Linked DNA regions of Phytohabitans rumicis. The protein of the gene in region 2 interacts with the protein of the main gene of each other region in a pairwise test. Links are inferred from orthologs where the notes say so. Each region holds a gene or a part of one and is shown on either strand. Other genes may lie near its edges.

Region 1 (14,377 bases), 3.4 Mb from region 2 along the record:
GTCGAGGGTCGCGGCCGAGCACGAGGCCCTCGGGGCGGAGGCGGTGCGGGAGGGGCGTGTCCGGTCGGCCGGGCAGCACTACGCGCAGGCGGCCGTGTACTACCACTTCGGCAAGTTCCTCTTCGTACAGGACCGGGGGCAGATGCGTACGGCGCACGCGGCCGCCGTGCGCTGTCTCGACGTCGCGCTGCCGTTCCTCGACCCCGCCGGGCGCCGGGTCGAGATCCCGTACGGCGGGGCGCGGCTGGCCGGCGTCCTGCGGCTGCCAGCCGGGCCGGGCCCGCACCCGGTGGTGGTGATGGTGCCCGGCCTGGACTCGGCCAAGGAGGAGTTCCGCTCGACCGAGGCGCTCTTCCTGGAGCGCGGCGTCGGCACGTTCAGCGTCGACGGGCCCGGGCAGGGCGAGGCCGAGTACGACCTGCCGATCCAGGGCGACTGGACGGAGCCGGGCGCGGCGATCCTCGACGCGGTCGCCGCCCAGGAAGGCGTGGACGGGGCCCGGCTCGGCGTGTGGGGCGTGAGCCTCGGCGGCTACTACGCGCCCCGGATCGCCAGCGCCGACCCGCGCGTGCGGTGCTGCGTCGCGCTCGCCGGCCCGTACGACTTCGGCGACTGCTGGGACGGCCTGCCGGCGCTGACCCGCGAGGCGTTCCGGGTGCGCTCCCGCTCGGCGGACGACGCCGCGGCGCGGCGGGCCGCGCACACGCTCAGCCTGGCCGGGCTCGCCGGCGCCATCGCGTGCCCGCTGCTGGTCGTCACCGGCAAGCGCGATCGGCTGATCCCGTGGCGGCACGCCGAGCGCCTGGCCGCCGAGGCGCGCGGCCCGACGACCCTGATCCTGCTCGACGAGGGCAACCACGGCTGCATGAACGTGGCCGCCCAGCACCGCTTCCGGACCGCGGACTGGGTCGCCGACCAGCTCGACGCGGGTGTACGTTAGGTGAGAGCAATCGATTGCAGTAGGGGGACCGCAGCGTGAAGACCGCAGCAACCACGGTCGGCTGGATCGGCGCCGGGCGGATGGGCGCGGCGATGGCGCGGCGGCTCGCCCGCGCCGGCGTCGACATCACCGCGTGGAACCGCACCCGTGCCAAGACCGAGGCGCTCACCAGCGACGGGGTGCGCGTCGCCGACCGCATCACCGACCTGGCCGACCGCGACGTCGTGTTCACCATGGTGTCCGCCTCGACCGACCTGGAGTCGGTGCTCACCGGCGACGGCGGCCTCCTGACCCGCGCCGACGCGGCCCCCGGCGTCATCGTCGACTGCTCGACCGTGTCCCCGGAGGCGTCGGCCGCGATGCGGGCCGCGGCGGCCGAGCGGGGCGTGGAGTTCCTCGCCGCCCCGGTCAGCGGCAACGGAAAGGTCGTCGCCGCCGGCCGGCTCAGCCTGGTCGTCTCCGGCCCCGAGCCGGTCTACCAGCGGGTCGCGCCGCTGCTCGCCGAGCTGGGCCAGGCCACGACGTACGTCGGGGAGGGCGAGACGGCGCGGCTGGTGAAGATCTGCCACAACCTGCTGCTCGGCGTGGTCACCCAGTCCCTGGCCGAGATCACCGTGCTGGCGGAGAAGGGCGGCGTCTCCCGGGCGGCTTTCCTGGACTTCCTCAACAACAGCGTGATGGGCTCCATGTTCACCCGCTACAAGACGCCGTCGTTCGTCAAGCTCGACTACACGCCGACCTTCACCCCCGTACTCCTGCGTAAAGACTTCGACCTCGGCCTGGCCGCGGCGCGGGAGCTCGGCGTGCCGATGCCCGTCGCGGCCCTGACGCAGCAGATCGTGCAGGGTACGATCGGTGCAGGTCGCGGCGGCGACGACTTCGCCGTGCTGCTCGACCAGCAGGCCGCCAGCGCCGGCCTCGACCTCAAGCCGGAGGCCGCCGACGTGGACGACGGTCTAGGAGGTGAGCGTCCATGAAGGACTCTGCACTCGCTCTCGCGCCTACCGGTCTGCTGATCGGCGGGCAGTGGCGGCCCGCCGACGGCGGCGGCGTCATCGAGGTGTACGACCCGTCCACCGCCGAGCCGTTCGCCCAGGTGCCGGACGCCACAGTGGACGATGCGCTCGCCGCGGTCGGCGCGGCCGCCCAAGCGGGGCCGTCATGGGCCGCCACGGCGCCCCGGGAGCGGGCCGAGGTGCTGCGCCGGGCGTTCGAGCTGATGACCGAGCGCGCCGAGCCGCTGGCGCGGCTCATCGTCATGGAAAACGGCAAGGCGCTGCGCGATGCCCGCGGCGAGGTCGCCTACGCCGCCGAGTTCTTCCGGTGGTACGCCGAGGAAGCGGTCCGCGCGTCCGGCTCCATCGGCACCGCGCCCGCCGGCGCCAACCGCATTCTCGTGGTGCGCCAACCGGTCGGGGTGTGCGTGCTGGTGACCCCGTGGAACTTCCCGGCCGCCATGGCCACCCGCAAGATAGGACCGGCGCTGGCGGCCGGCTGCACCGTCGTCCTGAAGCCGGCCAGCGACACCCCGCTCACCGCCCTCGCGATGGGCGCCATCCTGGCCGACGCCGGCGTGCCGCCGGGCGTCGTCAACGTGCTGCCGTCGCGCCGCTCCGGCGCGGTCGTGTCGGCGATGCTGCACGATCCCCGGGTACGCAAGCTGTCCTTCACCGGCAGCACCGAGGTGGGCCGGATCCTGTTGCGGGAGGCGGCCGACCGGGTCGTCAACACGTCGATGGAGTTGGGCGGCAACGCGCCGTTCCTGGTGCTCGACGACGCCGACGTGGACGCCGCGATCGCGGGTGCGATGGTGGCGAAGATGCGCAACGGCGGCGAGGCATGTACGTCGGCCAACCGCTTCTACGTGCACCGGCGGGTGGCCGACGAGTTCTCCCGCGGGCTGGCCGAGGCGATGGCAAAGCTCGTCGTCGGCCCGGGCCTCGACCCGGCCACCGAGGTCGGCCCGCTCGTCAACGAGCCGGCCGTGGACAAGGTCGACGAGCTGGTCTCCGGTGCCCTCGACGGCGGTGCCCGGGTGCTCACCGGCGCGGGCCGGCCGGACGGTCGCGGCTGGTACTACCGGCCCACCGTCCTCGCAGATGTCGACCCGGCTGCCGCGATCCTGCGCGAGGAGATCTTCGGCCCGGTGGCGCCGCTCGTGGTCTTCGACGACGTCGAGGACGCGGTGGCTCAGGCCAACGACACCGACTTCGGGCTGGTGTCCTATCTGTACACCGGCGACCTGGCGCGCGGGCTGCGGGTGGCCGAGGCGCTGGAGGCCGGCATGGTGGGCCTCAACCGCGGGCTGGTCAGCGACCCGGCGGCCCCGTTCGGCGGGGTGAAGCAGAGCGGCATCGGTCGCGAGGGCGGCCACGACGGCCTGCTGGAGTACCTGGAGTCCAAGTACATAGCCGCATCCTGGTAACCCTCACGAGATCGCGGCCAGGACGCGGTCGGGGGTGATGGGGAGGTCGCGGACGCGTACGCCGAGCGCGTCGGCGACCGCGTTGCCGATGGCTGCCGCCGTGGGGCCCTGGGCGGCCTCGCCGGCGCCCACCGACGGCTCCTCCTGGCGGGACAGCAGCTCCACGTCGACCGGCGGCGCCTCGCTGAAGCGCAGGATCGGGTAGCTCTCCCAGTCGACGCTGGTCACCCGGCGGCGGTCGAAGCGTACCCGCTCCTTGAGCGTCCAGCTGGTCGCCTGGACGGCGCCGCCCTCGATCTGGTTGCGTACGCCGTCGGGGTTGACCACCAGGCCGACGTCGACGGCGACGGCCAGCCGGCGTACCCGGATGTCGTGCACCGCCTCGACCTCGGCGACCACCGCGCAGTACGCGCCGTGGTCCTTGTAGCGGGCGAAGCCGATGCCGCGCCCCACGCCCTCCTCGGCGTCGGGCGAGCCCCAGCCGCCCAGTTCCGCGGCGGCGCGCAGGACCGCGCGGGCGCGCGGGTCGGTCAGCTGCGCGAGGCGGTAGTCCAGCGGGTCCCGGCCGGCGGCTTCGGCGAGTTCGTCCATGAAGGACTCGATCGCGAAGACGTTGAGGAACGCGCCCAGCGACCGCAGGGACGACGAGCGTAGCGGCGCGCGCAGGGCCCGGTGGGCGCGGATCCGGCGGTGCGGGAACGTGTAGCTGGGTATGGCGTTGCGCGCGGTGCCGGCACCCCGTTGCGCGGGCGGGTCGGCCGGGGGCGGCAGCTCGTGCGGGTGGGCGAGGTGGGCCGCGGCGAGCAGGCCGGGGCTGCCGGCGTACCCGGGGCGGGCGACGTGGCCTTGGCTCCACACGTCGTACGACCAGGTGGCCACGGTGCCGTCGGCGTCGAGGCCGGCCGCCACGTCGGCGGTCATGGCCGAGCCGAACGGGGCCCAGGTCAGCTCGTCGCGCCGGCTCCAGCGCACCTGCACCGGGCGGCCGGGGACCGAGCGGGCCAGCAGCACGGCGTCGAAGGCGGCGTCGTCGGCGGCGTTGTGCCCGTACGAGCCGGCGCCCTCGACGTGGCGCACCTCCACCCGCTCGGCGGGGATGTCCAGCGCCTGGGCGATCGCGCCGCGCAGGGCGTAGATGCCTTGGCTGTGCGTCCACACGCGAACGACGTCTCCGTCCCACGCGGCGACGGCACAGCTCGGCGCCATCGAGGCGTGTGCCAGGAACGGCCGGCTGTAGCTGGCCCGCAGCCAACGGGCGACCGGAGCGGGGGCACCGGACTCGTCCACAGTGGAGCTGTCGACCGGCCCGGAACGCAGGTACGCCGGCAGGTCGTCCTCGTCGGGGAGCGTGTCCTCCTCGTGCCAGCGGGCCGCCTTGGCGAGCGCCTCGGCGGCCCGGTCCGCGGCGTACTCGGTCTCGGCGACCACGCCGAGGAAGCGGCCGTCCAGGTAGAAGTCGGCGGTGGTGTCCACGCCGAGCAGGACGGCGCCGGGGGAGGGCGGGCGCACCACCCGGCCGTACGCCTGGCCGGGCAGGCGCAGGTCGTGCACGAAGCGCGGCCGGCCGGTGACCTTGTCGGGCAGGTCCAGCCGGGGCGCGCTGGTGCCGACGACGCGCGGCCCGCCCGAACGCGAAGACGGGGCCGCGAGCGTGGCGGAGAGGTCCACATGTGCCGCCAGCGCCCAGTACGTCGTGTCGCCGAAGGCCCCGTCGCGGACCACCGCCGTGGCCGGCTCCAAGCCCGCCGCGGTGACGAGCCGTGCGCGTACCCCGGCACAATGCTGGCGGAGCGCGGAGCCGGAGACGGCGACGGACATGCTGCCGGCGGTGAGGCCCTCGTCTGGACCGTCCACTGTGCTCGCCGGGAGCATGCGGATCCGGCTCAGGTCGACGTCCAACTCCTCGGCGGCGATCTGGGCCAGCGCGGTGAGGATGCCTTGGCCGAGCTCCACCTTGCCCACCCGTACGTGGACGGTGCCGTCCGGTGCGAAGCGAACCCTCATGCGGTGTCCCGGGCGGCGCGGACGACGGCCCGGACCATCCGTTGGTGCGCGCCGCAGCGGCACAGGTGGCGGTCGAGGGCGGCGGCGACGGTCGCGGCGTCCGGGTGCGGGTCCGACGCCAGCAGGGCGGCGGCGCTGACCAGGATGCCGGAGACGCAGTAGCCGCACTGGGCCGCCTGCTCGGCCAGGAACGCCTCCTGGACCGGATGCGGCGTCAGCCCTTCGATGGTGGTGACCTGCTTGCCGGCGGCCGACCACAGCGGTAGGTCGCAGGAGGGCGCGGGCCGGCCGTCGAGGAGCACGAAGCAGGCGCCGCACAGGCCCATGCCGCACCCGAAGCGGGTGCCGAGGAGCCCCAGCTCACCGCGGAGCGCGTCGAGCAGCGTCCGGTCCGGCGGACCTTCGACGGTTTGGCGCTCGCCGTTGATGATCAGCTCAAAGCAATCGATTGCGCCACTCTACAGCGCGTTGCCGAACGTGTCGCACCGCTTCGGGTCGCCGGTGCGGTAGCCGTGGTCGAACCACTGCTGGCGCTCCTGTGCGCTGCCGTGCGTGAACGCCTGCTCGTTGACCCGGCCGGTGCTCTGGCGCTGGATCGTGTCGTCGCCCACCGCGGCGGCGGCGGTCAACGCCTGCTGGATGTCCTGCTCGGTCACGCCGGTGAAGAGCGGCTGCCCGCCGGCGTCGGTGGTCTGCGTCGCCTTGTTGGCCCAGACCCCGGCGTAGCAGTCCGCCTGTAGCTCCAGCAGCACCGAGAGGGCGTTGGCGTTGCCGGGGTCGCGCTGCTGCTGGCGGCGCATCTGGGCCTCGGTGCCGAGCAGCGTCTGCACGTGGTGGCCGTACTCGTGGGCCGTGACGTACGCCTGGGCGAACTGGCCGGGCGCGCCGAACCGGTTGGCCAGCTCGTCGTAGAAGCTCAGGTCGATGTAGACGTGGTTGTCGGCGGGGCAGTAGAACGGGCCGACGCCCGAGTCGGCCGCGCCGCATCCGGTCGACACCGCGCCGGAGAAGTAGCGGGTCGTCGCGGTCTGGTACGGCCGGCCGAAGTTCTCCGGCAGGCCGCGCTGCCAGTACGCCTGGATGGAGTTGATGAACGCAAGGTTGACGCAGGCCGGGTTGTCGAACCGGTTGGCGTTCTCCCGGGAGCATGCCTGATCGAGTTGGGTGTTGTCGGCGGTCTCGGTGTCGCTGCCGGTGAGCCCGCCGAGGCTGCCCAGGCTGCCGAGCCCGCCCAGCCCGCCCTGGCCGAGGCAGAGGAAGCCGAGCAGGCAGACCAGCACCACGGCCACGACGAGGAGGCCGCCCTTGCCGGCGGGCAGCTTGAAGCCCGGACCAGGCAGGCGTGGGCGTCCCCCACCCCGCGTGCCGCGCATGTCCTCGACCTGGCTGGTGTCGAGGTCGGCGTCCTTGTTGAACTCCACGCGATCATGCTAAGACCACAAATCCGGCAATACGGTCTAAAGGGCGTTGCCGATCTTGATCACTAATGCGTTGGGAGCCCGCCGGACGGCCCGGTAGAATCGCTCCCGTGCTGCTCTGCGAAGGCTGAGCTTTCAGGAGCCGACCGGGTCGATGACCGGCCGGCTCTTTGGTGCGCCCTGAGACAGCCTTCGATCCCCCAGAGAGCGAGTTCACGAGATGATTACCGCCACCGGCCTGGAGCTTCGCGCCGGCGCCCGGATCCTGCTGTCCGACACGACGCTGCGCGTGCAGCCGGGCGACCGGATCGGCCTGGTCGGGCGCAACGGCGCCGGCAAGACCACCACGCTGAAGGTGCTGGCCGGCGAGGGCCAGCCGTACACCGGGCAGGTCGACCGGCGCAGTGTCGTCGGCTATTTGCCGCAGGACCCGCGTACCGGAGATCTCGAAGTCACCGCCCGCGACCGGGTGTTGTCCGCGCGCGGCCTGGACACCCTCCTGGCCGAGATGCAGCGCCTGGAGGCCGAGCTGGCCGCGGGCGACGACCGCCTCCTGCGCCGGTACGGCACCCTGGAGGATCAGTTCGCGTCGCTGGGCGGATACGCGGCCGAGGCCGAGGCCGCCCGCATCTGCGCCAACCTGGGCCTGCCCGACCGGGTGCTGGCGCAGACCATCGGCACCTTGTCCGGCGGCCAGCGGCGCCGCATCGAGCTGGCCCGGATCCTCTTCCGCGACGCGGGCGAGGACGGCGCCGGCATCCTGCTGCTCGACGAGCCGACCAACCACCTGGACGCCGACTCGATCACCTGGCTGCGCGGCTACATGGCGGCCCACAAGGGCGGCCTGATCGTGATCAGCCACGACGTGTCGCTGCTCGACGCGGTGGTCAACAAGGTCTGGTACCTGGACGCCAACCGGTCCGTCGTGGACATGTACAACCTCGGCTGGAAGGCGTACCTGGAGCAGCGCGAGACCGACGAGCGGCGGCGGCGCCGGGAGCGGGCCAACGCCGAGAAGAAGGCCGGCGCGCTCATGGCCCAGGCGGACAAGATGCGGGCCAAGGCCACCAAGACGATCGCCGCGCAAAACATGGCCCGCCGGGCGGAGCGGCTGCTGTCCGGTCTGGAGGACGAGCGGGTCGCGGACAAGGTTGCCAAGGTGCGGTTCCCGACGCCGGCGTCGTGTGGCCGCACCCCGCTCACCGCGACCGGGCTGTCCAAGTCGTACGGGTCGCTGGAGATCTTCACGGACGTCGACGTGGCCGTGGACCGCGGCTCCCGGGTGGCGATCCTGGGCCTCAACGGCGCCGGCAAGACCACCCTGCTGCGGATGCTCGGCGGCCTGCTGGAGCCGGACACCGGACAGGTGCTGGCCGGGCACGGGCTGCGGGTGGGCTACTACGCGCAGGAGCACGAGACGCTCGACGTCGAGCGCACCGTGCTGGACCACATGCGCAGCGCGGCGTTCGAGCAGTCGGACACCGACCTGCGCAAGATCCTGGGCGCGTTCCTCTTTTCGGGTGACGACGTTGACAAGCCCGCCGGCGTGCTGTCCGGCGGCGAGAAGACGCGGTTGGCGCTGGCCACGCTGGTCTGCTCGGGCGCCAACGTGCTGCTGCTCGACGAGCCGACCAACAACCTCGACCCGGTCAGCCGCGAGCAGGTCCTGGACGCCATCGCCCGCTACCCCGGCGCGATCGTCCTGGTGACGCACGACCCGGGCGCCGTACAGGCCCTGAAGCCGGACCGCGCCATCCTGCTCCCGGACGGTGACGAGGACGCCTGGAGCGACGACCTGCTGGAGCTCGTCGAGCTGGCCTAGCCGGGGTGGAGTGCGGCGGCGAGCAGCACGGCGGTGGCGGCGCCGACCCCGACGAGGAGCAAGGGGGCGGCACCGGCGGTCCGGCCCGGCGTTCCGGGGCGGTCGCGGCCACCGCAAGCCACGGGAAGAACGTCAGCCACGCCTGCTCCACCCCGCCCCGGGCCAGCCCGGCCAGCACAGTGGACAGCACCGCCACGGTGGCGCCCACCAGGAACGGCCACCCGGGCGTGTTGCGCACCTTCCGCAGGCTGGCGACCAGCGCCGGGCCCGCGGCGAGCAGCAGCGCGACCAGGCTGATCCCGCCCCACCAGAGCACCGGGCGGTCGCGCTGCGCGGCCAGCAGCCCGTCCACCCAGCGGAACCCCTGCAACTGGGCCACGCCCACCGGCACCAGCGCGCCGGCCGCGGTGACCAGGTTGAGCGCCGCCCGCCGGCGGGCGAAGTACAGGCACACCAGCGACAGGCCCATCCACGGCACGGCGAACGAGAACATCGCCGCCACGCCGAGCAGCAGCCCTGCCGTACCCGCCCAGGCGGCCGCCTGCACGCCCGTGCGGCGGTGATCGCTGGCCCGGACCCCCGCCGCGACCATCGCCGCGACCAGGACCGCGACGAGCGCGTCCAGGCTCGCGCACAGCCATATCGAGTACGGCGAGAGCGCGACCACCGGTAGGTAACGGCGGCCCGGCAGGTCGCCGCAGACGCCCCGCACCGCGACGAGGACCAGCGGCACCAGCAGCGCCCCGACGCCGGTCAGCAGCGCGCCCACGGCCAGCGGCTCGGTGATTCCGGCACGGTGCAGCCAGCGCAGCACCAGCGCGGGGCCGGGCGGCGCGCCGGGGTGGAACGCCTGCCCGTACAGCCCGGCCAGGCCGTGTACGAGGGCCAGCGAGACCGTCCACGCCAGACCGGCCAGATAGCCGGTGACCAGTACGAATGGCCAGCCGGCCCGGTCCCACCAGCCACGGGCCACGACGGCCAGGACCACCGCGGCCACCGCCGGCGCGAGCAGGCTTCGCGGCCCGACCGTCCACGAGTACGCGCCGAGGAACGGCGCCGCGGACGTGCCGAGGCCACTCGCGAACCGCGTCGCCAGCCAGGTGAACGCGAGTCCGGCGGCGACGAGGGCGAGCCACCCGAGAAGATCTCGGCGCGTCACCCTCGCATCGCTCATCACGGCGCACCACGGTATCGGGTAGGCGACAAGGTGTGCGTGTCGCTTGGCTTAGCGATGATATCTAGCGCATGATCGTTCGAGGCGGTCTAATAGGTGGGACCGCAAAGAAACCGCACAGTCTGGGACGTGAGGAATCAACATGGCAGCCACCGGCACAGCCACCAGCACTGAGAAGGGTCGCCGGATCGTCGGAGCCGAGCGTCAGACGCTCGCCAAGGACCTGGTCAAGCGGTATACGTCGGGTGAGAGCATTCGTGCTCTCGCGGCGTCGACCGGCCGTTCGTACGGGTTCGTGCACCGCGTACTGACCGAATCGGGCGTGCAGCTTCGCCAGCGCGGCGGCGCTCGTCGCCGCAAGAAGGCGTGAGCACTCTTTCGCCTGTTCCGCACCCGCCCGCCGTCGGAAACCCCCGATGACCTCCGACAGCGGTGTTCGGCTGGATTGCGCCGGGCCGGTCGCGACTGTCACGTTGTGCCGGCCCGACGTGCTCAACGCGCAAACGCCTGCGATGTGGACGGCGTTGCGTGAGTTCTCCCGCGACCTGCCCGGTGATGTGCGGGTCGTAATCGTACGGGGCGAGGGCCGGGCCTTCTCCGCCGGGTTAGACCTTTCACTAGTGAGTGGTGAAGGGATGAATTCTTTCACGGAGATGGCCCGGATCACCCCTGAGGAAAGCGCCGATCGCATTCACGGCTTTCAAATGGGATTCACGTGGTTGCGCCGGCCTGACATCGTTAGCATCGCAGCGGTGCAGGGGCATGCGATCGGCGCCGGATTCCAGCTCGCGTTGGCGTGTGATCTGCGCGTACTCGCCGACGACGCGAAGCTATCCATGGCCGAGGCGGCACTGGGTCTCGTACCCGACCTCGGCGGCACCAAACGCCTCGTGGAACTGGTCGGTTACGGCCGCGCGTTGGAGCTGTGCGCCACCGCGCGGCGGGTGGACGCGGTCGAGGCCGAGCGGATCGGGCTGGCCAACCTGGTGGTGCCCCGCGCCGACTTGGACGGTGCCACCAACGACCTGGCCGCAGCCGTGCTCAACGCACCCCGCAACGCCGTCATCGAGGTCAAAGCCCTGCTCAGCGGGGCCGCCGACCGGTCGTACGCGGAACAGGACCGCGCGGAGCGGGAGGCGCAGACGCGCCGGTTCCGCGACCTGGCCGGGCTGGGCGAGTAAGGATTACCCGGGAACATCGGGCTTACCTGGCGAGTTCTGTCGTACGGGCGGTGGAGACTGGACCCGCGGACGGCTTTGGAGGTGACCGGTGTCATACGGCGGCATGGGGGGCTGGGAGACGCTACGTGCGCTCCGGGCCAAGGACAAGGTCGCTGGCCACCGGCTCACCCGGGGCACCGGCAGCCGGATCGTGGCCTTCGCCAGGCCGTACCGCCGGGACATCGTTGTCTTCTTGATCACCGTGGTGATCGCCGCCGGGATCGGCGTGGCGACCCCGGTGCTCGCGGGCGACGTTGTCAACGCGATCACCCGCGGCGGCTCCGAAGCCGGCGCGACGGTGGTCCGGCTGGCGCTCTTCATCGCCGGCCTCGCCGTCGTCGACGCGCTGCTCTCGCTGGCCCAGCGCTGGTATTCGGCCCGCATCGGCGAGGGCATCATCCTCGACCTGCGCACCCAGGTCTACGACCACGTGCAGCGGATGCCGTTGCAGTTCTTCACCCGTACGCAGACCGGCGCCCTGGTCAGCCGCCTCAACAACGACGTGCTCGGGGCGCAGCGGGCGTTCACCTCGACGCTGTCCGGCGTTGTCAGCAACGTGATCCAGCTGGTCCTCACCGCGGCGGTGATGTTCACCCTGTCGTGGCAGATCACCACGCTTTCGCTGTTCATGCTGCCGCTGTTCATCCTGCCCGCCCGGCGGGTCGGCCGGCGCCTCGCGGAGATCACCAAGGAGGGCTACGACCTCGACGCGAAGATGAACGCCACGATGACCGAGCGGTTCGGCGTGGCCGGCGCGCTGCTGGTCAAGCTCTTCGGCCAGCCGGACGCGGAGGCGCGCCGGTTCGCGGTCCGCGCCGAGCGGGTCCGCGACATCGGCATCCAGTCCGCGATGTTCTCGCGCACCTTCTTCGTCGCCATGCTGCTGGTGGCCTCGCTCGCCCAGGCCCTCACGTACGGGCTGGGCGGCTGGCTGGCGGTCACCGGCAGCGTCAGCGCCGGCACGGTCGTCACGCTCGCGCTGCTGCTCACCCGGCTCTACGGCCCGCTGACCGCACTGTCCAACGTGCGCGTCGACGTGATGAGCGCGCTGGTCTCGTTCGACCGGGTCTTCGAGGTGCTCGACCTCGCGCCGTCCATCGCGGAAAAGCCCGACGCGGTCGACATCCCGGCGGGCGCCGGCCGGCTGGAGTTCCGCGACGTGCGCTTCCGCTATCCGTCCGCGGCCGAGGTCTCGCTCGCCTCGCTGGAAGACGTCGCCGCGCTCGACCGCACCGTCTCCGAGCCGGTGCTGCGCGGCGTGTCCTTTGTGGTCAAGCCCGGCCAGATGGTGGCCCTCGTCGGCCCCTCCGGCGCCGGCAAGTCCACCACCTCGATGCTGGTCTCCCGGGTGTACGACGTGACCGAGGGCGAGGTGCTCGTCGGCGGCGTCGACGTGCGCGACGCCACGCTCGGCTCGCTGCGCGACACGATCGGGGTGGTCACCCAGGACTCGCACCTCTTCCACGAGACCATCGCCGACAACCTGCGGTACGCCAAGCCCGACGCCACCGACGACGAGCTGTGGGCGGTGCTGCGCGGCGCCCAGGTCGAAGACCTCGTCCGGTCCCTGCCCGACGGGCTGGACACGATGGTCGGCGAGCGCGGCTACCGCTTCTCCGGCGGCGAGAAGCAGCGGATCGCCATCGCCCGACTGCTGCTCAAGGCCCCGTCCATCGTGATCCTCGACGAGGCCACCGCACACCTCGACTCCGAGTCCGAGGCGGCCGTGCAGCAGGCGCTCGCGGTGGCGCTGACCGGGCGTACGGCCCTGGTCATCGCGCACCGCCTGTCCACCGTGCGCAACGCCGACCAGATCCTGGTGCTCGACGACGGCAAGATCGTGGAGCACGGCCGCCACGACGAGCTGGTCGGCGTGGGCGGGCTGTACGCCGAGCTCTACCGCACCCAGTTCGCGGTCGCCGACTCGCCCACGCCCTACGGCGAGGGCGACACCCCCGAGCCGGTCACCGTCCCCGGCCGGGCCTACCCCGACGAGACCTGAGCGGCGCGCAGCCGGGCAAACGCGTCGGCGAGCGTGTCCACCGTGTAGTGCGCGTTGAGGCCGCTCGGGTTGGGCAGCACCCACAGGCCGGTGCGGCCGAGCGCCTCGGCCTGCCGCCCGAACGTGGCCCCCGGCCGCCCGAACCCGATCCGGTACGCGGTCACCCCGACCACCGCCAGCCAGCGCGGCCGCCACCGGGCCACCTTCTCAGCCAGGACCTCGGCGCCGGCGACCAACTCGTCCCGGGTCAGCTCGTCGGCGCGCGCCGTGGCCCGGGCCGCCACGTTGGTGATGCCCAAGCCGTACGCCAGCAGTTCGTCCTGCTCGGCCGGGGCCAGTTGGCGCGGCGTGAAGCCGGAGCGGTGCAGCGCCGGCCAGAAACGGTTGCCCGGACGGGCGAAGTGATGGCCGGTCGCGGCGGAGTACAGACCGGGGTTGATGCCGCAGAAGAGCACCGCCAGACCCGGCCCGACGACGTCCGGGATGGTCCGCCCGGCCGCCGAGGCCAGCTCCTCCTTGGACGGCCGCATACCCCCTCCTCCCACTCGCCGTTTCACACTCCCGCGCGCCACGCCTGCTCGCGCGCGTCGATCAAGGGCTTTTGCGTCGATCAAGGGCAAACGGTCGTGGAAAAGAGATCAAACCACGGCCATATGCCCTTGATCGACGCAAAAGCCCTTGATCGACGCGGCCGGCCGTGCAGGCGCGGGCCCCGTACGCCCGCTCGCTCAGCCCCAGATCCACGCGGATCATCCTGCCAGCCGAGTTTGATCAGGGACTTTCTACGCAGACGCGCCGGCAACACGCCCGACAAACTCCCTGATCACCGTGGAGAGGCGGCGGAGGGGGCCGCGGGGGTGGGTGCGGGAGGAGAGTTCGTCCGCGGCTAGGGCGGACAACGGCGTGGACCGGGCGAAGGCTAGGCCGTCGGCGTAGGAGCCTTGGGTGGGGCGGGTGGCGGCCCAGGAGGCGAAGGCGGTCGGCCATTCCGGGCCGAAGGACGCGGCCAGGAGGGGCCAGTGGCGGGCCACGTCGGCGGCGCGTTTGCGCAGGAGGGCGCGGCGGGCGGCCTCGACGGGTACCGGGTCGAAGCCGTCCGGCACCGGTGCGCCGGCGACGAGGGCCGCCACGAGCGCGGCCTGCCGGTCGGCGAGCGTGCGCGGTGTCTCCTCGGTCGCACGCGCGGCGGCGCCCGTAGGCGGCGTCATTCCATCGGCGGCCGCGTCCGTTTGGGGTTTCGGTTCGTGGCGCCGCTGGAAAAACGCCGCCGCGCCGCCGCGCGTACTCATGTGATGACCGGGTAGCCGGAGGCGGCGGCGATCGCGTCCAGTTCGGCGCGCAGGGTGGCGGCCGGCGGGTAGTGGCCGTCGCG
Region 2 (15,687 bases):
GAAGTCCAGCACGTCCCGGTCCAGCGCGGCGGCGTCGCCGGCCAGCAGGGTGGCGCCCAGCGCCGCCGCCACCTCCGCCACCGTCGGCGCCGACACCGCCGGCACCTCCGGGATCGCGTACGCCGGCACCGGCAGCTCCGGCATCGTCGTGCCAGGCGGGACCCGGTTGGCGATCACCGCCAGCACCGTCGCGTCGAGGTCCACCAGACTGTGGTACGCCCCGGCGACGTCCCCTTCGCCCTCGACCACCCCCACCACAACGCTGCCGAACTCGGTCGCCAGCCGGGCGTTGAACGCCAGATCCTCCTCGGTCAAGTCGCTGCCCACCACCACCATGGCCTGGTGCCGGCGTTCCAGCTCCCGGTAGCGCCCGACGATCCGGGAGATCAGCTCCTCCCGCCGCCCTCCGGCCACCAACGCGCTCGCCTCGGCGTACGTGACCCCGTACATGTCCGCGTACGGCGACTCGATGTGGTAGCGCTCGCGCAGCAGGGCGAGGATCGGATCCTCGACCGCGGCCGGCGTCAACGGCCGGAACGCCCCGATCCGCTCCACCTGCCGGGACAGCAGCTCGGCCAGGCCGAGCGCGATCGTCGACTTCCCACCCCCGGGGCCAACGCCCGCGACGTACACGCTCCGCGCCACGAGGTCAGCCTATGCGGCCAGGCTCCACTTGATCGGGCGCCCCGGATCTCTCTGCCCGTACACTGATTACGTGTACGAGCCGATAGGCCAGGTTCTCACGGGTGACGAATTCGATGGACTCCCGGAGGATCCGCGTCGCGAGCTTGTCGATGGAGTCATTCGCATGGCGGCCACCCCCACCTCCTGGCATCAGGAGGTCGTCGATGCCCTGAAGAACCAGATGGCTGCTGTCTGCCCGCCGGATCTCAAGGTCCTCCGGGAGCAGGAGATCAGGCTGGACGAGCGACTTCGCCGCAATCCCGATCTTTTGGTGGTGCATGCGGACGCTTACAGCCGTCGTCGCAGCCGGTACTTCGCCTACGAAGTAGTGCTTGCCGTCGAAGTCGTGAGTCCGGGTTCGGAGACGGACGACCGCCGGGAAAGCCCGCACAGTACGCCGCGGGTGGGATCCAGCACTATTGGCGGGTGGAGATCGAGCCGGTGATCGAGCTGCACACGTTCCGCCTTGGAGACACCGGATATGTCGAATCCGGAATCTTCACCGCGGGCGACACGGTCGCCGCTCCCGGGCTGGTGTGGGCGACGGTGGACGTGTCCGCATTGGAGGACTAGTGCCGAGCCGGTTCGAGTCGCACATTGATCGCATGATTCGGGAGGCGCAGGAGCGGGGCGAGTTCGATGACCTCCCCGGATCCGGCAAGCCGCTGCCCGGGCGCGGCGAGCCGTACGAGGAGAACTGGTGGCTCAAGGACTGGGTGCGTCGCGAGGAGCTGACCGGGATCGCGCCCACGTCACTGCGGATCCGCAAGGAGGCCGAGGAGCTCATGGAGACCGTGGCGAAGAAGCGGTCCGAGCAGCTCGTCCGCGAGTACGTCACCGACCTGAACGAGCGGATCCGCCAGGCCAACCGCGGTCAGGTCGACGGCCCGCCGGTGGTCATCGACGAGGTCGACGTCGACGCGGTTGTCGCGGCCTGGCGAGGCTCGCGTTAGAAGTCCCAGCGGGTCGCGCCGTGCGGCTCGGCACTGGCGACGCCGTACGCCGTGCGCAGGTTGAGCCGGTACAGGTACCAGGGCGGCGGGCCGCCACTGGGCGCGGTGAACGGCGCGGTGAGCGCATCGCCGTCCACCTCGGCGGGCCAGCCGTTGTCGCGGTAGACGGCGGCCAGGCGTTCCAGCGTCGGCCGGTCGGTGACCCGGCTCGCCTCGCCCTCGAGGACCAGGTCGAGGGTCGCCAGGTGGGCGGAGACCGTGCAGGCCGGATTGGCCGCCAGGTTGCGCGACTTGCGGGTGCCCGGTCCGCTGACGAAGTAGAGGGCGCCGTCATGCCACGTGGCCCCGATTCCGGCGGAGTGCGGGCGCCCGTCCGGCCGTGCGGTACCGAGGAAGTACGGCGTGTCGCGGTCCGCCGGACTGTTGGCCAGCTCGTCGCGGGGCCGGCTCCACGGCAGGGCCGGAGATCCGTACTGGTCGAGGTTGGTAACCGTGGTGGGCTCTCGGTCAGTCATGGTCCGCCTCTTTCTCGTGTCCTCCTAAGCATCTACGAGTGAGACGGGCCGAGCGGGGGCGCCGCCGGTGCCGACGGCTTAGATGTTGAAGAAGGTGCGGCTGAAGGTGCCAGGAATCGAGGCGGTGTCACCGCCGCCGGAGACCTGGACGTTGGTGTAGCTCACGCTGACCAGCACCCGGCGCTGCCCGCCAGGACATGCCAGCGTTGTCGATGGTGGTGAGAGGGTGAGTGAGCCCGACACCTGGCCGTTCTTGCCGGACGTGAAGTCGCCCGACGCGCTCACCGGCCCGGAGACTTGGGTCTTCTTCGGGTCACTCGGGAAGTTGCCGCCGTTGTTGCGGCACGCGTACACCGCGGTGGCGTCGGCGGTTGCCGTCACCGTGATGGTGACGTTGTCGCCGAGCCCAGCGATCTTGAAGTTGACGTCGAGGTTGCCTGCGTTATTGGGTCCGCTCGCGCTGGAGCGGAGGAAGTGTGGGTTGTCGGCCAATGCGGGACTGCTCACTGCGAACAGGGCAAAGAGCGCAAAGGCGAGGATGGCTATGAGGCGTCTCATGATCCCCCAATCGACGCTGATGAGTGGGATGAAGACGGTAGGCGGCGTCCCCGCAAGACAGCCTGCGCGCCCGCGAGTATGCGTTTCAACGCCCGGGAGAACACCCTTGGTGTCTAAAGGTTTACTGAGTGTAACCTGTGTGCCCTCATGATCCGCTGACCAGCCGATGGCCGATCAAGGGATTTGTCGCCGATCAAGGGCAAATGGTCATGGTTTGGAGATCAAAGTACGGCCATATGCCCTTGATCGACGGACAAAGGGGGCGCGTGGCACGCGCCGGATCCGGGGTGCTCACGCGATCGACTCCGTGCCGATGCCTGCCGGCCATCTGGACGAAAGGTTGCAGCTTTGGAATGATCAACCGGCAATAACCTACATAGAGGAGCCGGCGTGTTCGAGATCCCCCGCCCCGCCGCGGCCCTCGCCCGGCGCCGGTTCCTGACCGTCGCCGGGGCGGCCACCGCGCTTGCCTTCACCGTCGACTACCGGGGGCGCCCCGAGGCGCGGGCCGGTGGGGCGGCGCTGCGGGAAGACCCGTTCACGCTCGGGATCGCGTCGGGCGACCCGCTGCCGGACTCGGTCGTCATCTGGACGCGGCTGGCCCCGAAGCCGTTCGAGCCACTGTCCGGCATGGACAGACGGGACGCGTCGGTCGAGTGGCAGGTCGCGACGGACGAGCGGTTCCGGCACGTCGTGCGCAGCGGCGTCGCGACCGCGCGCTACGAGTACGGCCACAGCGTGCACGTCGACGTGCGCGGGCTGAAGCCCGGGCGGCAGTACTACTACCGCTTCCGGGCCGGGCGGTGGCAGAGCGAGGTCGGCCGCACGCGGACGGCGCCCGCCGGGCCGTCGTCGGGGCTGACGTTCGCGTTCGCCTCCTGCCAGTACTGGGGGGACGGCTACTACACCGCGCACCGCCACCTCGCCGCCGAAGACCCGGACGTGGTGCTCTTCCTCGGCGACTACATCTACGAGTACGGCATCGCCGCCGCAGGCGGGCTGCGCAACGTGAGCACCCCGGTGCCGAGCCAGTTCCGCACCGAGACGGACACGCTCGACCGCTACCGGCTGCAGTACGCGCTCTACAAGAGCGACCCGGACCTGCGGGAGGCGCACCGGGTCGCACCGTGGATCGTCACGTGGGACGACCACGAGGTGCAGGACAACTACGCCGGGCTGGTGTCCAAGACCAACGCCCCGGTCGAGGACTTCCTGGTACGCCGGGCCAACGCCTACCGCGCGTACTGGGAGAACCTGCCGCTGCGTACGCCACAACCGCAGGGCCCGGACATGCGCCTGCACCGCCGGTTCGGGTACGGCGACCTGGCCGACTTCACCGTGCTGGACACCCGGCAGTTCCGCTCCGACCAGGCGCAGGGGGACGGCTGGGACCCGGACTCGCCGGCCCGCCGCGACCCGGCCCGGACGCTCCTCGGCGACGCCCAGGAGCAGTGGTTCCTCGACGGGCTGCGGGATTCCCAGGCCACCTGGAACATCGTGGCCAGTCAGGTCGTGATGAGCCAGATGGACCTCGACCCGACCGCGGGGCAACTGTTCAATATGGACGGCTGGGACGGCTACCAGGCGCAGCAGGACCGCGCGCTGGCCGGGCTCGCCACCCGGCCGAACCCCGTCGTGGTCACCGGCGACGTGCACAGCAGCTACGCGTTCGACCTGAAGCGGGACGTCGCCGGGCCGACCATCGGCGTCGAGCTCGTCGGCACGTCCATCAGCAGCGCCGGCAACGGCATGGACATCTCGCCCATGGGCCAGAAGTTCCTCGACAGCAACCCGCATCTCAAGCTGGTCAACGAGCGGCGCGGCTACGTCGTGTGCCGGCTGACCGGCAGCGAGCTGCGCGCCGACTTCCGCATCCTGCCGTACGTCGACCGGCCGGGCGCGCCGGTCAGCACGCACCGGTCGTTCGTCGTCGAAGCCGGCAACCCCGGCCTGAACCCGGCCTGAGGGGGCAGCGTATGTCTAGGCGTCTGATGTGGACGGTCGTGGCCGGCGGACTCGTGCTGCTGGCGTCGAGCACGCCGGCCACCGCCGAGCGGACCCGGCCGCAGCTCGCCCTGTCGACCGACGTGTCCACCGTGGAGGTGCTGCCGCAGCCGTGCCCGCGCAGCGGCTTCGAGCTCCGGTTCAAGAACGCGGGGGCGCGCGCGGTCTACGCGGACGCGTTCGTGGACGCCCCGGACGAGCTGCGGGTGTCCCGCGAGGTGGTCACCAGCTACCTGCCGGCCGGGTACGAGCTGAAGATCCGCGTGCAGGTCACCGCCGTGGTCGGCACCGCACCCGGGGAGTACGCGCTGGCGCTGCGCGCCGGGGATGCCCGGCTGTCGCTGCCGGTCACCGTGCTGCCCGCGCCGGAGAACCCGACCGGCAACCTGGCCCGCTTCGCGACCGTCGTCGCCTCCTCCGAGCACCTACCGGTCTACCCGGCCTGCGGTGCCACCGATGGCGACCGGGACTCGGCCCACTGGGCGACCACCACCGGCTGGAACGACGGCACCCGCGGCCTCTTCCCGGACTGGCTGCAGGTGTCCTTCGCCACCGAGGAGACCGTGGGCCGGGTGGATCTGTACACGTTGAACTCGACCCGCTACCCGGCGGCCCGGTACGGCCTGCGGGACTGGGACGTCCAGGTGGACAGCGGCGGCCAGTGGGTGACCGTGGCGCAGGTACGCGGCAACACCGCGGGCCTGGTCAGCACCGCCTTCCCGCCGGTGCTGACCAAGGCCGTACGCGTCCTGGCGCTGGCCAGCAACGAGGGCCTGACGTACTCCCGGGTCGTGGAGCTGGAGGCGTACCCCGGCTAGTCCTCGTCGAGCTCGTCCAGCCGGGCCAGCCAGGTGGCGAAGCGTTCGATCGGCGTCTCGAACTCGGGGTTGAGGTCGACGAAGTCGCGCAGCCGCTCGGACACCCACTCCAACGAGACGCTCTCCTCGCCGCGCCGCTCGGCCAGCTCTTCGATGCCGCGGTCAGTGAAGTACATGCAGGGCCGCCTCCAGCAGCGCGGCCTGCTCGGCCTCGTGCAGCTTGGCGGAGCCGACCGCGGGCGCGGCCGCCGCCGGGCGGGAGATCCGTCGCAGGCTCACGCCCTCCAGGTGCTCCAGCAGGTTCAGCGCGATGAACGACCAGGCGCCCTGGTTGGCCGGCTCTTCCTGCACCCAGGCGAAGTCGGTCGCGTTCGGGAACGCCGACAGGGTGGCCCGCAACTCCTCGACCGGCAGCGGGTAGAGCTGCTCCATCCGGATGATCGCGGTGTCGGTGACGCCCCGCTCGGCGCGCGCCTGGAAGAGGTCGTAGTACAGCTTGCCGGTGCACAGCAGCACCCGCCTGACCTGCTCCGGGCGCGGTCCGCCGGAGTCAGGAATGACGGTCTGGAACGTACCGGTGGTGAAGTCTTCCACGCTGGACACCGCGAGCCGGTGCCGCAGCAGCGACTTCGGCGTGAACACCACCAGCGGCTTGCGCTTGGTCGACAGGCCCTGGCGGCGCAGCAGGTGGAAGTAGTTCGCCGGGGTGGTCGGGTTGGCCACCCGCATGTTGTCCTCGGCGCACAGCTGCAGGTAGCGCTCCGGCCGCCCGGAGGTGTGGTCGGGGCCCTGGCCCTCGTGGCCGTGCGGGAGCAGCAGGGTCAGCGACGACTGCTGGCCCCACTTGACCTCGCCGGAGGAGATGAACTCGTCCACCACGGACTGCGCGCCGTTGGCGAAGTCGCCGAACTGCGCCTCCCACAGCACCAGCGCCTCGGTGTTCTCCACCGAGTAGCCGTACTCGAAGCCCATCGCCGCGTACTCGGACAGCAGCGAGTCGTGTACGAAGAACCGGGCCTGGTCCTTGGCCAGCGCGGACAGCGGCAGGTAGTCGTCGCCGGTGTTGGCGTCCACGATGGACGCGTGCCGCTGGACGAACGTGCCGCGGCGCGAGTCCTGCCCGGCTAGCCGGACGGTGACGCCGTCGTTGAGCAGCGCCCCGAACGCCATGATCTCGCCGAAGCCCCAGTCGATGTGGCCCTCGGCGGCCATCTTGGCCCGCCGGTCCAGCAGTTGCTGGATGCGCTTGTGCGGGGTGAAGCCCTCGGGCAGGTTGACGTGCGCGTCGCCGACCGCCTTGACCACGGCCGGGTCGACCTTGGTGTCGACCGCCGGCTCGGGCTCCGGCTGGCGTACCCGGGTGGGGCGGGTGCCGGTCGTGGCCGCGTCGCGGGTGGCCTTGAAGACCTGCTCCAGCTGCGCCTGGTAGTCGCGCAGCAGCTCCTCCGCGTCGCCGACGGTGATGTCGCCGCGGCCGATCAGCTCCTCGGTGTAGAGCTTCCGGACCGAGCGCTTCTTGTCGATGATCGCGTACATGAGCGGGTTGGTCATCGACGGGTCGTCGCCCTCGTTGTGCCCCCGCCGGCGGTAGCAGACCAGGTCGATGACGACGTCCTTGTTGAACGCCTGGCGGTACTCGAACGCGAGCCGGGCCACCCGCACGACGGCCTCGGGGTCGTCGCCGTTCACGTGGAAGATCGGCGCCTGGATCATCCGGGCCACGTCGGTGGAGTAGAGCGAGGAGCGGCTGTACTCCGGGGCGGTGGTGAAGCCGACCTGGTTGTTGACCACCACGTGCACCGAGCCGCCGGTGCGGTAGCCGCGCAGCTGTGACAAGTTGAGCGTCTCGGCGACCACGCCCTGGCCGGCGAACGCGGCGTCGCCGTGCACCGCGAGCGGCAGCACCGTGTAACCCTCGAGCTTGAGGTCGATCCGGTCCTGCTTGGCCCGGACGATGCCCTCCATGACCGGGTCGACGGCCTCCAGGTGGGACGGGTTGGCGGTCACCGAGACGGTGATCGCGTGCTCGCCGTCCGGGGTGGTGAACTTGCCGACCTGGCCGAGGTGGTACTTGACGTCCCCGGAGCCGTGCGCCGACTTCGGGTCGATGTGCCCCTCGAACTCGTAGAAGATCTTCTCGTACGGCTTGCCGACGATGTTGGCCAGCACGTTGAGCCGGCCGCGGTGGGCCATGCCGATGACGACCTCGTCCAGGTCGGCCTCGGCCGACGCCTGCAGGATCTCGTCGAGCAGCGGGATCAGCGACTCGGCGCCCTCCAGCGAGAAGCGCTTCTGGCCCACGAACTTGGTCTGCAGGAACGTCTCGAACGCCTCGGCCGCGTTGAGCCGGTTGAGGATGTGCTTCTGCTCACCGGCGTCGGGCTTGGCGTACTTGAGCTCGATCCGTTCCTGGATCCAGCGCCGCTCCTCCGGGTCCTGGATGTGCATGTACTCCACGCCCACCCGGCGGCAGTAGGAGTCGCGCAGCACGCCGAGGATCTCGCGGAGCTTCATCCGCTGCTTGTGGGCGAAACCGGCCACCGGGAAGTGGCGGTCCAGGTCCCACAGCGTCAGACCATGTTCGAGTACGTCGAGGTCGGGGTGCTTGCGGATCTGAAACTCCAGCGGGTCGGTGTCGGCCATGAGGTGGCCCCGGACCCGGTAGGCGTGGATCAGCTCGTGCACCCGCGCGGTCTTGTTGATCTGACCCTCGGAGCTGGCGTCGACGTCGCGCACCCAGCGCACCGGCTCGTACGGCAGGCGCAGCGAGGTGAAGATCTCGTCGTAGAAGCCGTGCTCGCCGAGCAGCAGCTCGTGCACGGTCTTGAGGAACTCGCCGGACTGCGCGCCCTGGATGATCCGGTGGTCGTACGTGCTGGTCAGCGTGATGATCTTGCTGACGGCGAGGTCGGCCAGGCTCTCCTCGGACATGCCCGCGTACGGCGCCGGGTACTCCATCGCGCCGACGCCGATGATCGCGCCCTGCCCGGTCATCAGCCGCGGCATCGAGTGCACGGTGCCGATGCCGCCCGGGTTGGTCAGCGAGATCGTGGTGCCGCCGTAGTCCTCCATGGTCAGCTCGTTGCGGCGGGCGCGCCGGACCACGTCCTCGTACGCCTGCCAGAACTGCCGGAAGTCCATCTGCTCGGTGCCCTTGATGCTCGGCACCACGAGGGTGCGCGATCCGTCCGGGCGGGCCAGGTCGATCGCGATGCCGAGGTTGACATGCTCCGGCTCGACCACCGCTGGCTTAGCGTCGACCTCGGCGTACGAGTTGTTCATCTCCGGGTGCACGGCCAGCGACTTGATCAGCGCGTACCCGATCAGGTGGGTGAAGCTGACCTTGCCGCCGCGGCCCCGGGCGAGGTGATTGTTGATCACGATGCGGTTGTCGACCAGCAGCTTCGCCGGCACGGCCCGCACGCTCGTCGCGGTGGGCACCGCGAGCGACGCGTCCATGTTCTGCACGATCTTGGCGGCGACGCCGCGGAGCTGAGTGGTCTTGGCTCCGGCCGGCGCGCTCGGGCCCTTCGCCTTCTCCGCCTTGGGGGTCGCGGCGGGCTTCGGCTTCGCCGCGGGCGCGGATACCGGCGGCGTGACCTCGGCCTTCTCCGCTGGTGGCGCGGGCGAACCGGCATCCGTCGCCGGCTTGTAGTCGGCGAAGAAATCGTGCCAGGCGGGGTCTACGCTGGATGGGTCGGCGAGGTACCGCTGGTACATCTCCTCGACGATCCATTCATTGGGGCCGAACCCCGCGAGCGGGTTTTCCTGCGATGCCTGTTGGGTCGACACGGCCGGTTTTCGCCTCTTTCAGCGGTTGACGCGGAAGACGGCATCAAGGCTACGCCAGCCAGTTGATCATGGGGTGTGCAGCGCGACACGCTAGTGCGTTGCTGCACACCCCATGGTCGGACTTCGGTCAGCTCACATCCCTCGTACGGGTGATCAAGGTGCCGACCGTTCCGGTGGCCAGGGCCCAGACGACCAGCACGACGGCGCCCACCCAGAAGGCCGGCTGATTCGGTAGGTCGGTGCCGCTGACCATCAGCCCGGACGCGATCGATGGCATGCCGTACTGGAGGTCTCTGATCCAGTCCAGGTCGAGCCACTGCGCGAAGAGCGTGAAGACGATCGCCGCGGCGGCCGTACCCAGCAGATAGAGCGCGACCGCGGTGACCGTCGCGCCGATCTGGCTGCGGATGAGCACGCCGAAGCCGACGCCGAGGATCCCCCAGAGCAGGTATGCCACCAGGTTGAGCAGGATCGCCCGGGTGACCGCCCACTCGCCGAGCTGGCTGGTGAAGTCCTCGGTGTTCAGGAAGATGATCGTCGCCGGGATGTTGATCGCGGTCGTGACCAGCCAGAAGAACGCCCCGGCCAGCGCCGCCATCGCCAGCTTGGCCGCGATCACTGCGGTGCGGTGCGGCGTCGTGAGGAAGGTCGTGGTCACGGTCTGGTGGTGGAATTCACTCGTGATGAGCACGATGCCGATGAGCATCACGAAGAGCAGCCCGAAGAACTGGCCCGAGGTGTAGAGGTTGGCGGCCTGGTACACCACGCTGCCGGTCGCCTCGAAGGTGGCCGCGTCCTCCGTGGACATCCCCTCCGTGCTGGGGTCGTTCAGCAGGTAGTGCGCCTGCAGCGCGTTGATCAGGAACGCCAGCGCCAGCATGCCGAGCGCGCCGAGCCCGAAGAGCCACCAGGCGTTGGTCGTCCGGAGCTTGAGGAACTCGCTGTGGACCAGCTTCATCGGATCGCCGCCTTCCCCGCGGTCAGCTCCAGGAACACCCGTTCCAGGTCGGGCCGCTCGACGGTCAGCTCGTGCAGCTCGACCGCGGCCTTCAGGGCGACCCGGCCGACGGCCGGCGCGTCGACGCCGCTGACCAGCAGCGCGCCGTCGCCGTTGGGCGTGACGGTGGCGTTCTGCGCGACCAGCGCCGCGGTCAGCTCGTCGACCTGCGGGGTACGGACCCGAACCTGGACGCTGTGCGCCATCGAGTCCATCACCTGGTCGACCGTGCCCTGCCGGACCAGCTTGCCGGCTGCGATGATCACCAGGTCGTCGGCGAGCAACTGCATCTCGGACAGCAGGTGGCTGGAGACCAGGATCGTGCGGCCCTGCCCGGCGAGCGTCTTGAGCAGGTCGCGCATCCACCGGATGCCCTCGGGGTCCAGGCCGTTGGCCGGCTCGTCGAGCACCAGCACCTTGGGATCGCCGAGCATCGCGGCGGCGATGCCCAGCCGCTGGCGCATGCCCAGCGAGTACCCCTTGAACTTGCGCTTAGCCGCCGGGGTCAGGCCAACCAGGGCCAGCGCCTCGTCCGCCCGGTGGCGCGGGAACCCGGCCGCCGCGCAGATCACCCGCAGGTGGTTGATGCCGGTACGGCCCTTGTGCGCGCTGGACGCCTCCAGCACCGCGCCGACGTGCCGCAGCGGTTCGGGCAGGTCGGCGTACCGCTGGCCGCTGATGGTGGCCACCCCGGCGGTGGGGCGGACCAGGTTGAGCAACATGCGAAGGGTGGTCGTCTTACCGGCGCCGTTCGGGCCGAGGAAGCCCGTGACTCGCCCCGGTGCGACGGTAAACGACAAATTGTCGACCGCTCTGACGTTTTTGTAGTGCTTCGTCAGCCCGGACACGATGATCTGTCCGTCGGACATTTCTCTCCTCCCGTGAGCGCGCGGTGCTGGCTGCAAGCCGCTCTCGCGCCGCACACAGGGTGGCGGGTAGAAGCAAGATTTTCAATTCGCGCGACGGTCCGCCACCCGGATCACGTGCTTCAACCCGGACCAGACCTCGTCGATCGCGCACACCTTGACGTCCACCCGGCCGGCCGCCAAAGCGAAGTCGCGTACGACGTTCTCGTCGAGGTCGGTCTGCCGGCCGGACGCGCGCTTCGGCCAGGCGATCCACAGTGACCCGGCCGGTGTGGTCAGCGGGTGCAGCACCGGCCACCGCTCGGCCAGCCGGGCGCGGTCCGGACAGAAGCACAGGATCACGTCGTACGGGTCGGGCCCGGGGACCTGGTCGGCCGCGACGCCGTCGATCGCGAACCCGCCCGGCGCGCCGTCGAAGAGGACCAGGGAGTCGGCGCCGATGCCCAGCTTGCGGGCGAGAGGAGTACCCGAGTAACCAGCCACGGCACGTACGGTCTCACATCGCCAGCCAAGCGCCACGCGCGATACACGCTCGGGATACTCCCTGATCACCGTGGATGCCTACACAGAGAGCATGGCTGTACTGCTCACCAGCACCGCTCCCGCGGGTACCACCGGAACCAGCGGATACTCCCTGCTGATCGCCGACGACCGGGATCAGGTCGCCGCCGCACAGCGGCTGCGCTACGACGTCTTCGCCGCGGAACTGGGCGCCCACCTGCCCACCGCCGGCACGGGACTCGACGTCGACGAGTTCGACGAGTTCTGTGACCACCTCATCGTGCGCGAGGAGCCGAGCGGGGCGGTGGTCGGCACGTACCGGATGCTGCCGCCGCAGGCCGCCGCCCGCGCCGGCCGCCGTTACGCCGACAGCGAGTTCGACATGCGGGCGTTCAGCCCGCTGCGCGACCACCTCGTGGAGACCGGACGGTCCTGCGTGCACCCCGACCACCGCACCGGCGCGGTGATCAACCTGATGTGGGCCGGCATCGCCCGATACCTGCACCTGAAGAACCTGCGCTGGCTGGGCGGCTGCGCCTCGGTGCCGCTCGCCGGCGGGCCGGCCACGGCCGCCGGCGTCTGGGACCTGGCCCGCACCAAGCACCTGTCGCCGCCCACGCTGCGGGTGCGCCCGCGCCGGCCGTGGCTGGCCGAGCCGGGTGCGGCGGCGGCGGTCGCGGCCCACACCGGCCGGGCCGCCGTGCCGCCACTGCTGCGCGGCTACCTGCGGCTGGGCGCGTGGATCTGCGGCGAGCCGGCGTACGACCCGGACTTCGGCGTCGCCGACCTCTACGTATTGCTGTCCCTCGACCGGATGGACCCGCGGTACCTCAAGCACTTCCTTGGAAGCAGCCAGCCCAGCCTTGGGGACGTCAAGTGAGCGGGCTCTGGCAGCCGCGGTCGGAGTGCGGGCCGGCGTGCCTGCCCACCCCGACGCGGGCGAGCGCGTCTCGCGGGTACGGCAGGTGGGCCGGCTGGCGGCCCTGATCGGAGCAGTGTTGCTGGGTGTGACGCTCCTGCCCGTACTCCCGCTGCTGAATCAGCGTGGGCGGCGCGCCGCCGGACGGGCCTGGGCCCGCGCGGTGCTGGCGGCGCTGCGGGTCCGCCTGGTCACCCGCGGGCGGCTGCCCACCGAGCGGGCGCTGCTGGTGGCCAACCACATCTCGTGGCTGGACATCGTCGCGCTGCTCGCGTTGGCGCCGGCGCGGATGCTGGCCAAGCACGACGTGCGCGGGTGGCCAGTGATCGGGCCGCTGGCGGCCGCGGCCGGCACGATCTTCGTCGACCGGACCCGGCCGCGGGCGCTGCCGGGCACGGTGGCGCAGGTCGCCGCGGCCCTGCGGGCCGGCGGGGTGGTCGCGGTCTTTCCGGAGGGTACGACCTGGTGCGGCGCCATGTTCGGACGGTTCCGCCCGGCGATGTTCCAGGCGGCGGTGGACGCGGACGCGAAGGTGGTGCCGGTAGCGATCAACTACGGCGAGCGGCCGACGACCGTGGCGTTCCTGGGCGACGACAGCCTGTGGGTGTCGCTGCGGCGGGTGCTGGCGGTGCCGCGGCTGGTCGTGTCGGTGACGGCGACGCCCGCGCTGTACCCGGAGGCGGTGGCGACCCGCCGGCACCTCGCCCGGGTGGCCGAGTCCGCGGTACGCACCGAGCCCTCCGTCTCCCAACGCTCCGTCGACCTGGCGGCGTGAGCGCAAGGAAGGGCACCTTGTTATCGCTTTTTGCATAACAAGGTGCCCTTCCTAACGCGCGGCGCAAGCGCGCGGCGAGCTGGTGTATCGCGATGTATCGCGTTATGCTGAGCGGCATGCGCACCTGGACGGTCGACGCCTCGCAGCGGCTCAGCTTCGACGAGCCGGTCACCCGCCTTGACGTATACCTCATCTCGGGCCGGCTCAACGTCGTCGCGGCCGACGGCCCGGCCCGCGTCGAGATCGGCAACGTCGGCCGCAAGCCGGTCATCGTCGAGGAGCACAACGGGCGGCTGGTCGTGCGGCACGAGCGCCCGCGCAAGTGGTCCGGCCTGTGGTTCTGGTTCAACAAGGGCTACCGGGCCGACGTGTCGATCGCCGTGCCCGCGGGCGTGCAGGCCGATCTGCATCTCGTCGACGGCGAGGTCGTCGCCTCGGGTCTGCGGCAGGACACCAGCGTCACCGTCACGTCCGGCCGGGTCACGCTCATGGGGCTCGGCGGACGCACGGTCGCCAAGCTCGTCTCCGGCCCGGTCGAGGCGCTGGGCGTGGCCGGCGACCTCACGATGGAGACGATCTCAGGGGAGCTGATCCTCGCGGACAGCCCGGCCGAGCGGGTGCACGCGCGTACCGTCTCGGGCGCGATCACCTGCGACCTCGACAACCCCCGGCGCAGCGAGATCCGGCTCAACACCACCTCCGGCAGCGTGACCGTCCGGGTCCGCGAGGACAGCGACCTCGCGGTCCACCTGCACTCGACGTCGGGGCGGATCACCAGCGCGTTCCCGGAAGTGCGGCCGAACGGTCAGACGTGGACCCAGGAGGCGCAGGGCGTGCTCGGGTCCGGGGAGGGCAAACTGTGGGCGACCGCCACGTCGGGACGCATTGCCCTGCTGTCCCGGCCAGCGCCCGAGGCCGAGGATGACGACGTATGACCGCAGTGTTCAGCCACGGGCGGCTGCGCCTCTACCTGCTCAAGCTGCTCGACGACGGCCCCAAGCACGGCTATGAGCTGATCCGGTTGCTGGAAAACCGCTTTCTCGGGCTGTACGCGCCGAGCGCCGGCACCATCTATCCGCGGCTGCAGCGGATGGAGGCCGAGGGCCTGGTCGCGCACACCGCCGCCGGCGGCCGCAAGGTGTACGAGATCACCGACGCCGGCCGCATGGAGCTGCGCCAGCGGGCGGGCGAGTTGGCGGCGCTGGAGTCGGACATCCGCGCCTCGGTCGAAGACCTGACCTCGCTGGCCAACGAGATCCAGGACGAGGTGCGTGGCTCGGTGCGCGACCTCAAGCGGGAGCTGAGCGAGGCGACCCGGGAGACCAGGCGCAGCCGACGGGAGTACCGGTGGGAGTTCGCGTGGGGCGCGTCGCCGGAGCCCCCGCCGGCCGCCCCCGCCGACGACAGCGCGATCGAGGACCTGCAGAAGCGCATCGACGAGTTCGCGAAGGAGGTCCGCGAGCTGGTTCGCGCCGCGCACCTCACCGAAACCCAGGCTCGTGCGGCGACCCGGGCGCTGGACGCTACGCTCGCTGCGTTGCGGCGCCTGTTCAGAGGGTGACCTTTTCTCAGCGTGTTCTCAGCTAGTCCCCAGACATGGCTCAGCGCCAGGGGCAATGATGTCTGCTATGGCCGCACCGCAGACTGAGGCGAGACTGCTCGTCGTCGAGGACGATCCCAACATCCTCGAGCTGCTGTCTGCCAGTCTGCGCTTCGCCGGCTTCGACGTGTCGACCGCCACCAGCGGCAGCGCCGCGGTCAACGCGGCCAAGGACCGGCGGCCCGACCTGGTCGTGCTCGACGTCATGCTCCCGGATCTCGACGGCTTCGAGGTCATCCGGCTGATGCGCGAGTCGGGCACCCGCACGCCGGTCGTCTTCCTGACCGCGCGCGACGCCACCGACGACAAGATCCGCGGGTTGACCCTGGGCGGCGACGACTACGTCACCAAGCCGTTCAGCCTGGAGGAGCTGACCGCCCGCATCCGGGCCGTGCTGCGGCGCACCGCCTCCGGCGACCAGTCGCCCTCCCGGCTCACCTTCGCCGACCTGGAGCTGGACGAGGAGACGCACGAGGTCTACCGGGCCAACCAGCGGATCCAGCTCTCGCCGACCGAGTTCAAGCTGCTTCGGTACCTGATGCTCAACGCCAACCGGGTGCTCTCCAAGGCGCAGATCCTCGACCACGTGTGGAACTACGACTTCCGGGGCGACGACAACATCGTCGAGTCCTACATCTCGTACCTGCGTCGCAAGGTCGACACGACCCAGCCGCGCTTGATCCACACCCTGCGTGGCGTGGGCTA

Evidence for each region.
Region 1: the proteins of Prum_RS14790 (region 2) and Prum_RS31010 interact in binary tests that used the Escherichia coli proteins (3 or more experiments, as listed by UniProt). The link is inferred for Phytohabitans rumicis from one-to-one orthologs.

The regions. Positions count from the first base shown.
Region 1 is NZ_BLPG01000001.1:6,809,877-6,824,253, forward strand. Bases 6,422-9,308 are described here. They hold Prum_RS31010 (ABC-F family ATP-binding cassette domain-containing protein), read left to right. Parts: upstream 6,422-7,007; coding sequence 7,008-8,609; downstream 8,610-9,308. Other genes in these bases: ypfJ (KPN_02809 family neutral zinc metallopeptidase), read right to left, coding at 6,422-6,790. In the rest of the region: Prum_RS30980 (alpha/beta hydrolase family protein), read left to right, coding at 1-940; Prum_RS30985 (NAD(P)-dependent oxidoreductase), read left to right, coding at 976-1,917; Prum_RS30990 (NAD-dependent succinate-semialdehyde dehydrogenase), read left to right, coding at 1,914-3,365; Prum_RS30995 (xanthine dehydrogenase family protein molybdopterin-binding subunit), read right to left, coding at 3,369-5,369; Prum_RS31000 ((2Fe-2S)-binding protein), read right to left, coding at 5,366-5,818; more of ypfJ, read right to left, coding at 5,828-6,421; Prum_RS31020 (helix-turn-helix domain-containing protein), read left to right, coding at 9,926-10,153; Prum_RS31025 (enoyl-CoA hydratase/isomerase family protein), read left to right, coding at 10,200-10,964; Prum_RS31030 (ABC transporter ATP-binding protein), read left to right, coding at 11,068-13,005; mug (G/U mismatch-specific DNA glycosylase), read right to left, coding at 12,987-13,535; Prum_RS48875 (SCO6045 C-terminal-like domain-containing protein), read right to left, coding at 13,788-14,294; Prum_RS31045 (MbnB/TglH/ChrH family RiPP precursor modification enzyme), read right to left, coding at 14,291-14,377. UniProt on the Escherichia coli protein: Genetic data indicate it may be involved in ribosome assembly or function.
Region 2 is NZ_BLPG01000001.1:3,388,841-3,404,527, reverse strand. The notes cover bases 5,495-9,691. They hold Prum_RS14790 (multifunctional oxoglutarate decarboxylase/oxoglutarate dehydrogenase thiamine pyrophosphate-binding subunit/dihydrolipoyllysine-residue succinyltransferase subunit), read right to left. Parts: upstream 9,325-9,691; coding sequence 5,695-9,324; downstream 5,495-5,694. Other genes in these bases: Prum_RS14785 (ABC transporter permease), read right to left, coding at 9,452-9,691; Prum_RS14795 (DUF6104 family protein), read right to left, coding at 5,529-5,708; Prum_RS14800 (discoidin domain-containing protein), read left to right, coding at 5,495-5,532. Outside these bases: pta (phosphate acetyltransferase), read right to left, coding at 1-645; Prum_RS14830 (Uma2 family endonuclease), read left to right, coding at 716-1,129; Prum_RS14825 (hypothetical protein), read left to right, coding at 1,111-1,257; Prum_RS14820 (DnaJ family domain-containing protein), read left to right, coding at 1,290-1,637; Prum_RS14815 (pyridoxamine 5'-phosphate oxidase family protein), read right to left, coding at 1,634-2,152; Prum_RS14810 (hypothetical protein), read right to left, coding at 2,231-2,659; Prum_RS14805 (alkaline phosphatase D family protein), read left to right, coding at 3,101-4,675; more of Prum_RS14800, read left to right, coding at 4,687-5,494; more of Prum_RS14785, read right to left, coding at 9,692-10,282; Prum_RS14780 (ABC transporter ATP-binding protein), read right to left, coding at 10,279-11,190; Prum_RS14775 (DUF3052 domain-containing protein), read right to left, coding at 11,272-11,670; Prum_RS14770 (GNAT family N-acetyltransferase), read left to right, coding at 11,762-12,568; Prum_RS14760 (DUF4097 family beta strand repeat-containing protein), read left to right, coding at 13,499-14,317; Prum_RS14755 (PadR family transcriptional regulator), read left to right, coding at 14,314-14,943; Prum_RS14750 (response regulator transcription factor), read left to right, coding at 15,011-15,687. UniProt on the Escherichia coli protein: E1 component of the 2-oxoglutarate dehydrogenase (OGDH) complex which catalyzes the decarboxylation of 2-oxoglutarate, the first step in the conversion of 2-oxoglutarate to succinyl-CoA and CO(2).